One region of the Nocardia sp. 348MFTsu5.1 genome, then DNA from elsewhere that is predicted to be linked to it. Evidence: riboswitches for the same ligand, from Rfam matches in the RefSeq annotation. Region 1 holds a riboswitch; the other holds the start of a gene.
The links. Region 1 has a riboswitch for cyclic di-AMP ahead of H290_RS0100645 (transglycosylase family protein). Riboswitches for the same ligand answer to the same signal wherever they lie in the genome.
Positions count from the first base shown of each region.

Region 2: linked by a shared signal. The riboswitch ahead of H290_RS0105385 (C40 family peptidase) and the one ahead of H290_RS0100645 (transglycosylase family protein) in region 1 are both predicted to bind cyclic di-AMP.

Region 1 is NZ_KB911509.1:131,930-139,695, reverse strand. It holds gene H290_RS0100655 (SidA/IucD/PvdA family monooxygenase) at 1-1,450, shown strand, start outside; gene H290_RS27400 (triacylglycerol lipase) at 1,447-2,211, shown strand; gene H290_RS0100645 (transglycosylase family protein) at 2,317-2,919, opposite strand; cyclic di-AMP (ydaO/yuaA leader) riboswitch at 2,926-3,125, opposite strand; gene H290_RS0100640 (MoaD/ThiS family protein) at 3,428-3,676, opposite strand; gene moaA (GTP 3',8-cyclase MoaA) at 3,679-4,770, opposite strand; gene H290_RS0100630 (flavin reductase family protein) at 4,846-5,358, opposite strand; gene H290_RS27395 (hypothetical protein) at 5,367-5,618, opposite strand; gene H290_RS0100620 (cold-shock protein) at 5,770-6,183, shown strand; gene H290_RS27390 (DUF2771 family protein) at 6,209-6,739, opposite strand; gene H290_RS27385 (MFS transporter) at 6,736-7,766, opposite strand, start outside.
Region 2 is NZ_KB911510.1:434,227-441,992, forward strand. It holds gene H290_RS0105345 (ubiquinol-cytochrome c reductase iron-sulfur subunit) at 1-310, opposite strand, end outside; gene H290_RS0105350 (c-type cytochrome) at 307-1,230, opposite strand; gene H290_RS0105355 (cytochrome c oxidase subunit 3) at 1,287-1,829, opposite strand; gene H290_RS0105360 (hypothetical protein) at 2,047-2,505, shown strand; gene trpD (anthranilate phosphoribosyltransferase) at 2,573-3,622, shown strand; gene H290_RS0105370 (Lrp/AsnC family transcriptional regulator) at 3,643-3,918, opposite strand; gene H290_RS0105375 (DEDD exonuclease domain-containing protein) at 3,923-5,680, opposite strand; cyclic di-AMP (ydaO/yuaA leader) riboswitch at 6,271-6,454, shown strand; gene H290_RS0105385 (C40 family peptidase) at 6,470-7,054, shown strand; gene H290_RS0105390 (C40 family peptidase) at 7,324-7,766, shown strand, end outside.

The DNA.
Region 1 (7,766 bases):
GAATCTGCTTGATGCCGGCCTCGATTCGATCCGCCTGATGTCGCTGGTCGAGAAGTGGCGGACTGCCGGCTCGCCGGGTGCGGATTTTGTGAATCTGGCGGCCGAGCCCGTGGTCGGGGTGTGGCTCGACGCGGTGGCGGTCGAAGCCGGGCCCGTCCAGGAAGGAATGACAATGGCGATCGACGATGGTTCGGTTGTGGACGTTGTGGACGTGGTTGACGTGGTGGGCGTGGGTTTCGGTCCATCGAACCTCGCATTGGCGATCGCGATCGAAGAACACAATCGGTCGGTGGATCCAGAGCATCAGATCGCGGCTCGCTTCGTGGAGAAGCAGTCCCGTTTCGGCTGGCACCGGGGAATGTTGTTGCCCGGCACGACGATGCAGATCTCATTCCTCAAAGACCTGGTCACGCAACGCAACGCATGCAGCGAGTACTCGTTCCTCAACTATCTGTCGCAGCGGGACAGGTTGTCCCACTTCATCAATCACCAGAGCTTCTTCCCGGCCCGGGTGGAGTTCCACGACTACCTGGAATGGGCGGCCGACAAGGTCGACGCCGATGTCGATTTTGGTGCAGAGGCCCGCGGTGTGACGTGGGACGGCGAGTTCTTCGAGGTGCAGGTCGCGGGCCGGCCCTCCATCCGGGGACGCAATCTTGTTGTCGCTGCCGGATTCACCGCCAATCTGCCCGACGGTGTCGAGTCGAGTACCCGCGTGTTCCACAACCATCAACTGCTCGACCATCTGCGCGCGCTGCCCGAGCAAAGGCACCACAGGTTTGTTGTCGTCGGTGCCGGACAGAGTGCCGCCGAGGTCACGGCACACCTGCACGACGCTTATCCGCGGTCCGAGATCCATGCGGTCTTCGGAAAGTACGGCTACACGCCGGCCGACGACAGCCCGTACGCCAACCGCATCTTTGATGCGGAAGCGGTGGCGGACTTCCACCGGTCCGGGGCGGACCTTCGCCAGCAACTTCTCGACTACCACCGAGGCACCAACTACTCGGCGGTCGACCTCCCCTTGATCGAGGAACTGTACCGGCGGGAGTACCAGGAGCGGGTCAGCGGCAATCGCCGGCTGTTCGTCCGCGGTGCGTCCGAGGTCAGCAAGATCCTCGACACGGACTCGGGAGTCTCGGTACGGATCAGCCATCGACCGAGCCAGGAGATCGACGACATCGATTGCGACGCAATCATCTTCGCCACCGGATTCCGCCCGACCCGTCTCACCGACCTCCTCGGCCCACTGGGTCAGGAATGTGAAACCGATGATCAGGGTCGGCCGCTGGTCTCGCGGGACTACCGCGTGCTGACGAGCGATCGGGTCGGTGGCGCGATCTACCTTCAGGGCAACACCGAGCACACCCACGGCCTTACATCCACCTTGCTGTCGAACCTGGCGATTCGCTCCGGTGAACTCGTCGAGTCGCTCACCACGTCCCGGTGAGACGCCTCGCGTGCGTGTCGGTGGCCGCGACGCTGTGTGCCGTCTGGCCGATCGCAGTACCTCTGGCGACGGCGAATACGGAACCCGGTACTCCGGAGCCCGGCCGGCGGATCGTCATGTTGGTACCCGGCCAGCAGGCGGGGCCCGGAACGTCGAGTCTTGATCAATTCGACGAGATGGCAGCACAACTGGCAGGGGAGGGCTACGTGGTACACGCCGTTGACGTCAACGGTCTCGATCTCGTCGCCGACTCCGCTGTGATCGCCAGGGCGGTTGATCGGGCGACCGAAGGCGTCGAAGTGGAATCCCTGTCGATCGTGGCCCACAGCTACGGCGGGTTGTCGTCGCGTCGGTATCTCAAAACGCTCGACGGCACCGACATCGTCGACACCTACATCGCGATCGGGACCCCTCAATACGGCTCTCCGGGCGGCTGCGTCCAACTGCCGGGCTTCGGTTTCGACGGATGCCCGATCACCCCGTTCATCGCCGAACTCAACGCCGGAGACGACACACCGGGCGACACCGGCTACGTGTCGATCCGCAGCGATGAGGAGCCGGCCGATGGACGCCTCGACGGTGGACAGTGCCGGCTCGCGCCGATCGAGAATCTCGTCCATGAGGGGGAGCCCGCCGACACCCGGGTGATCGATGCGGTATCCGGCGCACTGTCCGGTCAGTGCGCGGGTGACTTCGTCGACGAGGCCGATGGCGACATCACCCTGGCGGAGAGTCTGTTCCCGGCGCCCACTGTGAGCTAGTGGCCGGGAGTTGGCGGCCGGCGACCGCCCAGGAATTGGAAAAGGACCCCACACGGACGTTGCGTCGCGTGTGGGGTCCTTCGTCTGCTGGCTCCTGATCGAGGATCAGGAAGCGGGGAGGTAGCCCTTGTACTCGTTGAACAGCGCGAGCTGATCAGCGGTCAGGTCACCCTGTGCGTTCGCCTGATCGAGCAGATCGTGCAGCGCGGGATCGTTGATCGCGGCCTTGATCTGAGCGACGACGTCGTCGGTTTGCGCGGCCAGGTTGGGGAGCTCGGGCACGGCCGGGATCTCCAGGCTCGGAGCCGCGGTCGGAGCCGGGGCCTCGCGCTGGGTGGCGCCGCTCAGGCCGGTTCCACAGCTGGGCCATGCGCCCTTGCCCTGCGAGGCGAGGACACGCTCGGCGACAGTGATCTGCTGCTCTTTGGTGGCCTGGTCTGCGCTCGAGGCGAACTCGCCGCCGCCGTTGGCGGTCCAAGTGCTCGGGGAGAACTGCAGGCCGCCCTGGTAGCCGTTGCCGGTGTTGATGGCCCAGTTGCCACCCGACTCGCACTGTGCGACCTGGTCCCACTCTGCGTCGGTGGCTGCTCCGGCGTTGCCGCCGCCTGCAAAGGCGAGGCCGGCACCGCCGCCGATGACGGCAGAGGTGAGAGCGATTTTGGCGAAGGTGCGACCAGTGGTGGTCGACTGACGATGACGTCCGGACATAAGGTTACTTCCTCTCTCCACGCGCCTACGAAGTCAGCTGTCGGGTTCGAGCGAGAGGTTGCTCGGTTCCGCTGTGCGGAACTACACCCCAAGGATTTCGTTGGTCGCAGGCGTTGACCGCCTTCGACCGCGGGAATCCAGTGATCTCCAGGAGATGTTTGGGTCCCCCGCCCTCGTCCCTGAAATACGTTTGGAGTTTCTCGGAACGCGGGACGAGGTTGGGCGCGGCGATCCGAGAATATTCAGTTGCAATCTGGCCGATCAGTTCGGCCGAGTGAGACGCTACGTGTTAATTCGCGTTGCGCACACACTTCCGCGAGGCTCCCAATTGGGTGTCCGAAGTGACTTTTGGCCCCGATTTGGCGTTTCTGCTGCTCATCGCTATGAGTGTCGACCTGTGTCCGTTCCGTGATCGAACCGTTATGTGAGTAACATCACAGCATCGTTCGATGGGATGACAGGTGCCAGTGGGTCAGATGTCCAGCAATGCGGTCGGGTGACCGGCGGATCAACCGCCGGCAAACGGCGGCAGAACATCGACGGTGTCGCCGCCGGAGAGTGTGCGTGACCGATCGCGGACCGCGATCGACTCATGCAGATATGAGCATCGTTGCAACACTTCAGCCAATCGCGGATTCGATTGACTCAATTCAATTTCCAGATCGGCCAGCGTCGCTTTGTCAGTGAGGTGGATCACCATCTGCTCGACACCGGCGGCCGCTTGCGCCGCGGCGAAAAATCGGACGCAGATCTCCACGCTCAGCCCCCGATCGCCGACATGGGCCGCGAGGGCTGGAGGAACCCGGGTTCATTGACCCCGTGACCGGGCAGCTTGCTCCAGGTCGCCTGCCGCCAGCGCAATGCGATGTCCTGATCTGAATACTCGGTTGACCGTAGCAAAGTTCGGATATCGGTCTCTGACGCGGCGAACAGGCAGTTGCGAAGCTGCCCGTCGGCGGTCAGGCGGGTGCGGTCGCAGTCGCCGCAGAACGGCCGCGTCACCGAGGCGATGATGCCGACGCGGGCCGGTTTGCCGTCTGGTGTGCGGTAGCCGTCCACGATCCACCGCTGCGCAGGCGCGGCGCCTCGGGGTGCGGTATCGGGTCGCAGATCGAAGTCGGCCCGCAGCGTTTCGAGGATCTGATCGGCGGTGATCATCGTGGTCCGGGACCAGTGATGCTCGGCGTCGAGCGGCATCTGTTCGATGATCCGGAGTTCGTAGCCTTCATCCAGACAGAACTTCAGGAGGCCGGTGGCATCGGACAGGCCCGTCTCGGGGTCGAGGACGGCGTTCACCTTGACGGGCGACAGACCGGCTGCGCGAGCCGCGGCCAGGCCGGCCAGCACATCGGGGAGGCGATCACGCCGGGTGATGGCGGCGAAGCGGGCCGCGTCGACGGTGTCGAGGGAGATGTTGACCCGATCGAGTCCGGCGTCGGCAAGAGCCTCGGCGCTGCGGGCCAGGCTGAGGCCGTTGGTGGTCAGCGCGATCTCGGGACGGGGATCCAAAGCTGCGACGGCACTGATGATCTCGGTCAGGTCCTTGCGCAGCAACGGTTCGCCGCCAGTGAATCGCACCGCACGGACACCGAGCTCACGGACCGCGATCCGGACGAGCCGGATGATCTCGCCGGCGGTGAGAACGTCGGCCTTGTCGAGCCAGTCGAGGCCCTCGGCGGGCATGCAGTAGGTGCACCGGAGGTTGCACCGGTCGGTCACCGACACGCGAAGATCGCGCACCGCCCGTCCGAAGGTGTCGATCATCGGCCCGGATGTGGGCATGACGGCATCGGTCATTGTCTCCGGGCGACCCTTGGGGCCGGTCGGCATACCGAGTGCGATGGCTGTCACAGACTCCAGCCTACGTTTCATTGCCCACTGCCGGTCACCCGAGTCGGTCGCGGGTGAGTTTGCCGAGCGTAAAGGTCAGGCGCGACGCTGTAGTGCGCGGAAGGTGCTGGCGTGGAACACCAGCGGCTCGTGATCGGTGTCGGCGCGCAATGCCAGCACCTTGAGGAGCACCAGGCTGTGGTCGCCGGCGGGGATCTCGTTGTAGATCTCGCAGGCGAGTTGCGCGACCGCGCCACCGATGAAAAGTGCACCGTCGTCAGTGGTTTCGAGGTCGAGTCCGTCGAATCGTTTCTCGGCCGGGCCGGCCAGCTGCTTGCATTCGGGTTCCTGGTCGTGTGCGAACACGGACACTCCGAGCACGGGCGCCGAATGCAGCTTGGGCCATGTGCTCGACTCGTTCTGCACACACAGCGAGACCAGTGGCGGATCGAGTGACACGGTGGCAAATGAACTCGCCGCGATGCCGATCGGGTCGCCACCGTTCTGATGGCATACGGCGACCACGCCGGTGGGAAAACAGCTGTAGGCACGCCGCAGGGCCGAACCATCGCTGGTGGGTGTCAGGGTTCCGTCAATATGAAGGCTCATCTCGAGCGTCACTCTAGTTGGGCGGTGTCGTCATCGCCGGATCGATCGGCTTCCCGTTTGGCCCGGCGGCCTGATCGCAGGGCAAAAATCAGCCCGCACAAAAATCCCAGAGGCGCACACATGGTGAGCAGATAGACGAAGAGGGGAGCGGTTTCCCCGGTGATCGGCTCGGCGAGGAACAACACGATCAGCGCGATGAGCCCGATCGCAAACAATCCCACCGCGACCCGTAGTAGCAGGGTGCCTTCGCCTTTGCGCATGTGATCAACGGTAGTGCAGTGCCGCTTCGCGTGAAAAAGCCCCGGTGTCAGCGCCGTGGGCGAGGCGCTAGACTGGCGAACGCGTCTGCTGGACCGAACTGTCACAGCGGGCGCTTTCGTTTTGGTCGACGCGAACAGATGGGTGTGCACAGTGCCTACCGGCAAGGTGAAGTGGTACGACGCGGAGAAGGGCTTCGGCTTTCTCTCGCAAGATGATGGCGAAGACGTCTATGTACGTTCGTCAGCGCTCCCCGCTGGAACCGAGGCGCTCAAGCCCGGCCAGAAGGTCGAGTTCGGTATGGCCGCGGGTCGCCGCGGGCCACAGGCACTCACGGTGAAGGTTCTCGACCCGGCGCCCAGCGTTGCCAAGAACAACAGGGAAGCCCGTAAAGAGCAGCCCCGGCGGCATACCACCGACGAACTCCACGGAATGGTCGCCGATCTGATCACCCTGCTCGAGGGCAAGGTCCAGCCGGATCTGCGCAAGGGGCGCTACCCCGATCGCAAGACCTCACAACGTATTTCAGAGGTTGTCCGGGCCGTGGCCCGCGAACTCGAATCCTGAGGTGACCCGACCGGGTAGGTCTGACCTACCCGGTTGCGGGAACCTCGACGCCGTCCGGACGGGTGTCCACACTCCACAACCCCCGCTGGATGAATCCCTCACCCTGAACCTCGATCTGCGATGGTTGCTGGACCTCGAACCCGGCCAGTATCCGGTCCTTGGTCGACGGCAAGGTGATGGTGCGTTTGGATCCACTGGAGTACGACGTCGCAGATCCCTCCAGGCCGTTTTCGGTCAGATAGATCGCAATCAGGTTCCACGGGCCGACGGAGAGCTCCTCCGAGACGGAAACCATGGCGCTGTCCCCGACGGCCACCGGGACACGTGACGACGGATCGTCGAGTGAACCTTCGCAGCTGTTCAGGTCGATGGTGCAGTACTTGAGCGGGTCGACGCGCACGAGTTCGCTGCCGCTGGCCACCTGAAGGTACGGGACATCGCTGCTCTCGTGATCCACGGTCAACGCCGCGACGGTGCCACCGACAATGGCGACAAAGAGAACGGCCACGATCGCCGTGATGATGGCGAACTTCTTTTCGCCGGTCGACAAACTCATTCTCCGCGAGCACCCTTTTTCCGTGTGTTCTTGTTCCACGACTCCCGCACGGTGGGATCGACGTGGATTGCGCCGGTCGGCATCGTCATGTCAGGTCGCTTGCCGCCGAATCCGGGGACCAGGGTCGATCCCCGATTGGTGGCAAACGTCTGAGCGAAGCCGAGGGCCAGGATGACGGTGATGACACCGAATCCGATGGTCAGATTGGTCGGCATCAAAACACCGAGTGCGGCACCGAAAACCCAGCCCATTTGCAAGACGGTTTCGGAGCGGCCGAATGCCGACGCGCGGGACTCGTCGGGCAGATCATCCTGGATCGACGAATCGAGGCACACCTTGCCGATCGCGCTGGTCCCGGAGGCGATCAGCGCGGTGATGACGACCAGGAGGAGGTTTCCGAAGATCGCGGAGAGCAGCGAGAATCCGGCGCACGCGCCGGTGACGATGACAACGACGCGCTGGGGGTTCTTGAGTTCGAGTCGGGTTCCGGCGGCATTGCCGACGAAGTTGCCGACACCGGCGGCCACGCCGACAGCGCCGAGCATTGCGACCTGCTCCCAGCCGCTGCCACCGCCTTGCTGGGACTTCGCGTAGAAGGCGATGAACAGGGTCAGGAATCCGGTCAGGATCCTGATGGTCCCGTTGCCCCACAATCCCACCAGGACGTTGCGGCCCAACGGTTGTCGCATGCTCGCGGTCAGGGCCTTGACCGTTGACTGCTTGGTGTCGTCGGTCGGTGGTGTCCGGGTGCGGGCCGGTTCGCCGTGATAGGTCAGCGTCGTGGGCACCTCGCCCTCGGTGACCTCGACCCACGACGGGATCCGCATACACAGGACGGCCCCGACGACGGTGATGATCGTCATCCACACCATCGCGCCCGGGACGTGCATCGGCAGATATTTGCCGAGCAGGATCTCGAAGACGAAGGCGACACCGCCGCCGACGATGGTGCCGCCGACCAGGCCGAAGGTGGTCAACCGGGAATTCACTCGTGGCAGATCGATGGATGGTGGCAGCACCCGAGGGG
Region 2 (7,766 bases), on a different contig from region 1:
CGAACGTGAACCCGATGAGCGGGGTGTTGAGGATGTACGCCCAGTAGTTGTCACCATCGGGCATCACGAATTCCCATTGGTTGAACAGGAAGATGATCAAGCATGCGAGGGCTGAAACACCGGCGAGTGCAAACCAGAACGTGACGGTGCGCTCTGCTCGCTTCTCGGCCTTGGTGCCGGCCACGGGGAAACGCTCGCGGCGGTGGATGACCTCCACGCCGTCGAGGTTCGTGCCGAGCTTGACCAGCTCTTCGTGATCCATGGCATCCAGCTCGTCGGTGGTCGGAGCTGGTTTGTGCTGATCGGTCATGTACGTGATCCCATCCACATCGCACCGGCGACAACAGCAACCGCGCCGACGAACCACATGAGCATTCCTTCGGACACCGGGCCGAAGCCGCCGAGTCCGAAGCCGCCCGGGTCCTTGGCAGTGGTGGCGTACTTGACGTAGCCGATGATGTCGCGTTTTTCGTTGTCGGTCAGCTGCCGGTCGGAGAACTTGGGCATGTTCTGCGGTCCGGTGAGCATGGCGGTATAGATTTGCTGCTCGTTCGGCGCGTCGAGGGCGGGTGCGAACTTGCCCGAGGACAGTGCACCTCCACGGCCGGTGAAGTTGTGGCAGGACGCGCAGTTCAGGCGGAACAGCTCGCTACCGCGGCCGATGTTCTCGCCGCGCAGTTCACCCTGCTCGATGACGGGATAACCGTCTTTGAAGATGACGTTGCCCTGTGCATCCTTGGCGTAGACGACCTGGGGTCCGCCGCCGACGGACTGGATGTAGGCGCCGAGCTGGTCGATCTGGGCCTGGGAGAACTTGGCCGGCTTGCGTTCGATCTGGGCTTCGCCGCGGACTGCGGGCATGCGGCCAGATGACACCTGGAAGTACACGGCGGCGTCGCCGACGCCCACCAGCGACGGACCGCGATCGGCGACACCTTCGAGGTTGGCGCCGTGGCAGGTGATGCAGGAGGTCTCATAGAGCTTCCGGCCGTCCTGGACCAGCGCGGCAGTGGAATCACTGTCGGCCTTGGCGACCTGCGCGTCAGGCGTGATGGCGGTGGCCAGTCCACCGGCGACAACCAGACCTGCCAGCAGCAGGAGAATGCCGGAGGCGCGACGACGCATCTTGCGGCGCGACTTCGACTTCTTGGCGGCTGTGTTGCCGGTGCCCTCGCTCAGGGCACCCGTTTCAGAATCCCCAGGTGAGGTGGGTGGGGGAGATGAACTCATCTGTATCTCTCTGCTTAGCGGACTGACTTTGCCTGTGCCAAAAGACTGTTCGGCCGTTACCGGATGAAATAGATGGTCGCGAAGAGTGCGATCCAGACGATGTCGACGAAGTGCCAGTAGTACGAGACGACAATCGCGGCGGTGGCCTGTGCCGGGGTGAACTTGCTGAGCCGGGTGCGGAGCAACAAGATCACGAAGGCGACGAGACCGCCGATCACGTGCAGGCCGTGGAAGCCCGTCGTGATGTAGAAGACGGAACCGTAGGCGCTCGACGAGAGTGTGGTCCCTTCGTGGACCAGGTGGTAGTACTCGTACGCCTGTCCGGCGACGAAGAACGCGCCCATGAACAGGGTGAGGGTGTACCACCGTCGAAGGCCGAAGACGTCGCCCCGCTCGGCGGCAAAGACGCCGAGCTGGCAAGTCACCGAGGACGCGATCAACACGGCGGTCACGGGGATCGCCAGTGGAAGATTGAGCTCGGTGGGCTCCATCGGCCAATTGCCGTAGTTTCCGGCCCTTGCCACGAAATACATCGCGAACAATCCGGCAAAGAACATCAGCTCGCTCGAAAGCCACACAATGGTGCCCACGCTGACCATGTTTGGCCGGTTCAGCGAGTGCACGCGCTGGGTGATAGCTGATCCTGTGGGTGCTGCAGCGCTAGTCACAGGAGAAGTATGACGGTTCGTAGTAAGCCCTGACCACTTGGGTCCAGATTTTTTTCTGCATGGATGCGGCGACCCTGGTAGGGGCGGTGAAATGGTTTCTGGCGGCGTGTCCGTCGTGGGGTTTTGGGACACCTGAGAGGCTGATGTTGTGGCAAGGGATGTGAATGGCAATCCGATCGAGGTCCCCCGCTGGCGGCGCCTGGCCGGCCGATTCGGAAGTGGACGAAAGCCCAACGGGGAGTTGTCTGTCGACGATTCGTCACTGGTGATCACCGCGGAATCTTTCGACGATGCGGCAGCGGCATCGACGACCCTGTCCGCTTCGCTGTGGAGGTCTGACGACCAGGCGGTGCTCCGTCATCTCCTGGTGGTGCCGGGGGGCGAGGTCAAAGAGGTCCTCGCCCTCGCCGCGCAGGACCACTATCGACGCGTTTCTGCGGATGTTCCGGGCACGGTCGAGATCGGGCCGGGCCAGGAGTTCGTGGCGCTGGCGCGGGTGCAGTTGATCGATGCACTCCATGTGTCGCAAGAGCGGTCGCGGATGGCGGGACTCGCGCAGCGCCACGATGGAACAGTCCTTGCCTGGCAAGTGCTGCAGGCTCGATAGCGCCTGAGCCGGATTGGCGGGGAAACCTCGTTGCTCGTTCCGATGGGGCAGTGGATAGTCTTTTCGCGTGACCCACTCCGATGCGCAGGCCCGCAGCTGGCCGCAGGTACTAGGAGTCCTGGCCGACGGCCGGGACCTGACCACCGACGGTGCCGAGTGGGCGATGAACGAGATCATGTCGGACAACGCGACGCCGGCGCAGATCGCGGCATTCGGTGTGGCATTGAAGATCAAGGGCCCCGTCGCGGCCGAATTGCGTGGCCTGGCCGACGCGATGCTCAGCCATTCGACGGTGGTCCCGACCTCAGTGGCGTGTGTCGACATCGTCGGTACAGGCGGTGATCGCTCCAACACCGTGAACATCTCGACGATGACCTCTGTTGTGGTCGCGGCCGCGGGCGTCCCGGTGGTCAAACACGGCAACCGGGCCGCGACCTCGAAGAGCGGCGGCGCCGACGTCCTCGAGGCACTGGGCGTGAACATTGCCCTCGCGGCCGACGGTGTCTCCCGTTGTGTCGCCGAAGTCGGGATCGGGTTCTGCTTTGCACCTGTCTTCCACCCGGCACTGCGTTTTGCTGCCGCACCCCGCAAAGAGATCGGGATCCCCACTGTTTTCAATGTGCTGGGGCCGCTGACCAATCCGGCGCGTCCGACCAGCGGGCTGGTGGGTTGTGCGTTCGCCGACCTGGCGCCGGTGCTCGCACAGACCTTCGTCGAGCGTGGCGACTCGGTCCTGGTTGTCCGTGGTGATGACGGTCTCGACGAATTGACCACCACGTCGACCTCCACCGTGTGGCAGGCCTTCGGTGGTTCAGTGCGCAAGCAGACCGTGGATCCGACCGTTCTCGGGTTGGCCCGGGTGGAGCTGTCGGCGCTGCAGGGTGGGGATGCCGAGCACAATGCCCGCGTGGCGCGGGAGATCTTTGCCGGTCAGGCCGGGCCCGTCCGGGATGCTGTGCTGCTCAACGCCGCCGGCGCCCTGACCGCGTACCGTCCGCAACCGGATGTGGACCTGCACGACCAGTTGCGTGAGCACCTGGCCGTGGCCGCGGCAGCGATCGATTCGGGCGCCACCACGGCACTGCTCGCCGACTGGGTGCGCGTCAGCAACTCCTGACGACACCGGCAGCCCTGCTATCACTCGCCGATGGAGAATCCGGCGTCGATGTCGGCGCTCGAATAGCTTTTGAACGCGATGTGGGTGGCCGTGTGCTTGACGCCGGGGAGTCGACTGATGGCCGAGGTGACCACGTCGGCGATCTCGGCGTGGTCCCGGACCCGGATCTTTGCGATCAGATCGACGTCGCCGGCACACGAATAGACCTCGGTCACGCCGGAGATATCGGCAACCGCCTGTGCGGTTTCGGGGATCTGGTGGACGTCGGTCTGAATCAGCACGATCGCAGTAATCATGCAATCAGATTAGATCCGCATCGAGCTCGATGGTGCGATGTGCCGAACCGACGAGCTCGCGCCACTGTGCCCACCTCCCGGCCCCGTGGCGCGGGAGACTGAAACCGCTTGTGGCGCAGACAATTCGAACGCCCGGGCTGGTGAGCCAGCGGAAGATGAGCGCGGTTTCCTCCGGCGGGGCGCCGCAGAGCGGCCCGGGTGTGGGGATGACCGTCTCGGCGGAGGCGGCCAGCAACTCGACCACCGGCATCGGTGGGACTCCACGGACCGCGACCCCGGCACTGGCCAGGCGCCCATGCCGGATGACGGCCAGATCCCATCCACCGCGACCGTCGGGTGCCGCGGCGACGAGTTCGGAGATCCGTGCCAGTGCGGCGAGGCGTTGGCAGCGTTCGAGGTGGGCGATGAGCTGATCCAGCCTGTCGCGTAGCCGGGCGGCGTTCTCGAACAACTCGGCATCGGCCAGTGCCGTGAGTCGATCCAGCGCAGCCAGAACGGGTGCATCGCTGCGCCCGGAGAACAGGTCGGCCACCGCCTGTGCCCGGGGGCCGTAGGTGTCGGCATCTGCCGATCGAGAACTCGCGCCGTGACAGCCGCCGACAATTCGCCGGCCGTCGGCACCGACTTCACACCGATGCAGCCCGGACGCGCGCAACGGTGTCCGGCAGGTGCGCAGCTCACAGAGCTCCGAGATGAGGTCGGCGATGTCGGATGCAACGGCTCGCGATCGGACGGGACCCAGTGCGGCCGGAGTGGGGGTGCGGCTGACCTTCAGACGCGGGAAGGGCTCATCGGTGAGGCAGAGCCACCAACCACGGTGCGGAAACTTGGACCGCCGGTTGTACGGCGGGGCATGGGCTCCGAGTAGCCGTAGTTCTCGCACCCCGGCCTCGATGCGATGTGCGCATTGCACGTGATCGACGCGCGTGGCCAACTCCACCATCTCGCGGATGCGGGTGCGGGTTTCCGACCCGGTGAAATAGCTGCGCACGCGCCGCCGTAGATCGACCGCTGTCCCTATATATAGGACCTCGTCTGACGGGCCGCGGAAAAGGTAGACGCCGGGCTCGGATGGCAGGTGGTCGGACAGGGTCCTCTTACTGCGGGTGGCGGCGGAAATCCCGGGCAGATAGTCGCGAAGTTCTCTATATGTATGGATGCCCTGGTTGCCCACCCGTTCGAAGAGTCGGTGCAACACCTCTACGGTCGCGCGGGCATCGTCGAGCGCCCGGTGGGTGGGCCGGGTCTGAACGGCGAACAGCTCCGCGAGTGCCGACAGTTTCACCGTTGGCGCCTCCTCGCGCGTCAGCACCCTCCGGGCGAGCTTCACCGTGCAGAGCACCCGGTGAAAATTCCACGGATGGCCGAGGTCGGTGGCGGCAGCCCGGAGGAATCCGGTGTCGAAGCGGGCGTTGTGCGCCACGATCACCGAATCCTGGGCGAATTCGAGGAATGCGGGCAGCACCTGATCGATGGTCGGTGCGCGATAGACCATCGCTTCGGTGATCCCGGTCAGTCGGACGATGTGCGGCGGGATGCCCCGGCGCGGATCGACGAGGGTTGCGAAATCGCCGAGCACTTCGCCGCCGCGGATCTTGACCGCACCTATTTCTGTGATCCGGTCGTCGGTGGGGCTGCCGCCGGTGGTCTCGAGGTCGACGACCACAAATGTGGTCTCGCGTAGCGGTAGGTCGTCCGGATGTGCCAGAAACGGGTCATCAAACGACAGTTGCGCCCCAGCGGCCTCACCAACACCAATCACAACGGGAACACTAGTTCGATGGTCTGACACGTTCTGCGATGTTTCGGTAACGGGCGGGCGGGTACCCGGTTCGAGATGTGATGTCGGAGGGTGCCGCTAGCGTCGCGATCGACGTAACAAAAGTCGGCTTCATCTCGCTCCGGGTAAACCCTTAGGGCCCCTGAGACCGAGATGAGTGACCCAATGAGACGGAGATCACATTGCTCATCGAATGCAGCACCTGCCCGGGCCATCCAGTCGCGTGTGACGGCTGCATGATGACCGTTTTCATGGGCCCGGTAGGGGTCCGGAGCAGCGACAATACGGAAGTTCGCTGTGATGAATTCGTTATTAACGACGAGGCTCGCATCGAAGAAGCGGTCGCGCTGTTCCGTGCCGCCGGGATGCTCCCGAAGTCTGATACTCACGATCATCGAAAAGCTGTCGATGCAGGTCGGGGCCGCTTCTCGGGTGAAAATCAGCAACAATTGTGGGCTGTGTAACACGACACGCCGGTAGGGCCCTGTAGTCCTACCGGTAGACATACGCCGCCAGGGTTTCGTAACCTTCCTGAGACCTTACGAAAGCGTTTACTCCACCCGGAGTGAATCGTGAGGTCGCCGCTTAATCACCAAAACGGTGAACCGGGGAACCATCTGATGCGACCACAAGTCCGCATCCGGGGTGAATCCCACCGAACCCTGAGGTCTCGACAGACCTCGCGGGTTCACCGGGTAGGGCCATCTTCCGGCCCGAATCCGACAGCTAACTCGGTCAGCGGATAGGGAAGAAACAAGGAGACCTCGCTTCGTGGCGAAACATCGTTTGAACAAAGAAAGCCGTGGTGCCAAGAGCGCCCGCGGTGCTCTCATTGCCGGCTCGATCACTCTCGGCACCCTGGGAATCGCCGCAGCGCCTGCCTTCGCCGCACCGGTGACCGTTCCCGGTGTCGGAACGTTCGACATCCCGGGTGTGACCCCGGACCAGATTCCGAATGAACTCAAGCCGGAGAACTTCCTTCCCGGCCTCGCCGCTGCACCCGCGCCTGTCAAGACTGCCGGTGAGGTCGCTGCAGACGCCGCAATCAGCAAGATCGGTTCGCCGTATGTCTACGGTGCAGCCGGCCCCGACGCCTTCGATTGCTCGGGCCTCGTCTACTGGGCGCACAAGCAGGCCGGTCAGACCATTCCTCGTGACAGCTACGGCCAGCTCGGCGGAGGCACCAGCGTCAGCGCTGCGGACGCCCAGCCCGGCGACGTCGTGATCTACAGCGGTGGCGGCCACGCCGGCATCTATGTCGGTGGCGGCGAAGTTGTGCACTCGTCGACCGAAGGTGTGCCGGTCGCGCGGATGGCTCTCAATGGCATGTCGATTGTCGACATCCGCCACTACTGAGCAACAGAACTGAATGCAAGACAGAACTGAATAGAGCCATTGGGCGGGTCCGCGATGATGCGGTCCCGCCCGACGGCATCGAGCCACCTGTACGGCGATGAGGCCGGGCGATTTCTATCGCCCACCGATGCGCTGTGTAGCCTGGCCGGGTTGGTCTTTTGCAGTACACAGGGGAGTCGGTTCGATGGGTGACCGCCATCGACCGGGTTTGTGAACATCGGTCAAGAGGAGTTGTCAGAGTCGTGGTGCGTGAGGGATATGCCGCCGTGATGCGGACTGCGGTGGCCGGCATGGTCGTCACATTGGCCGTTGCGTTTGGCGCGGGGGCGCCGGCGGGTGCGGAGCCTGCGCCTCAGAGCCCCGACGTGATGCTCGCCGATTACACGAAACTCGGGCGGGAAGCCGAGCAGGCGACCGAGGCGATCCACAACACCGCAATCGAACTGGGCAAGCAGCGCGATGCCGTCGCAGTGGCGACCACCGACACCGACGCGGCCGAGGCCAACCTCGTTGCACTCGACAAAAAGGCCGAAGAATTGCAGGGCGCCGTCGATGCCCTCGTCACTTCCAGTTACAAAGGCGCACGCGTCAACCGCCTCTACGCCGTGCTGGTCAGTGATTCACCGCAGTCGCTCCTCGATCAGATGTCCGGCCTGGAGATGATCTCGCGCCAGACAGTCGAGGACGTCAAGAAGTTCACCGAGGCGAAGAC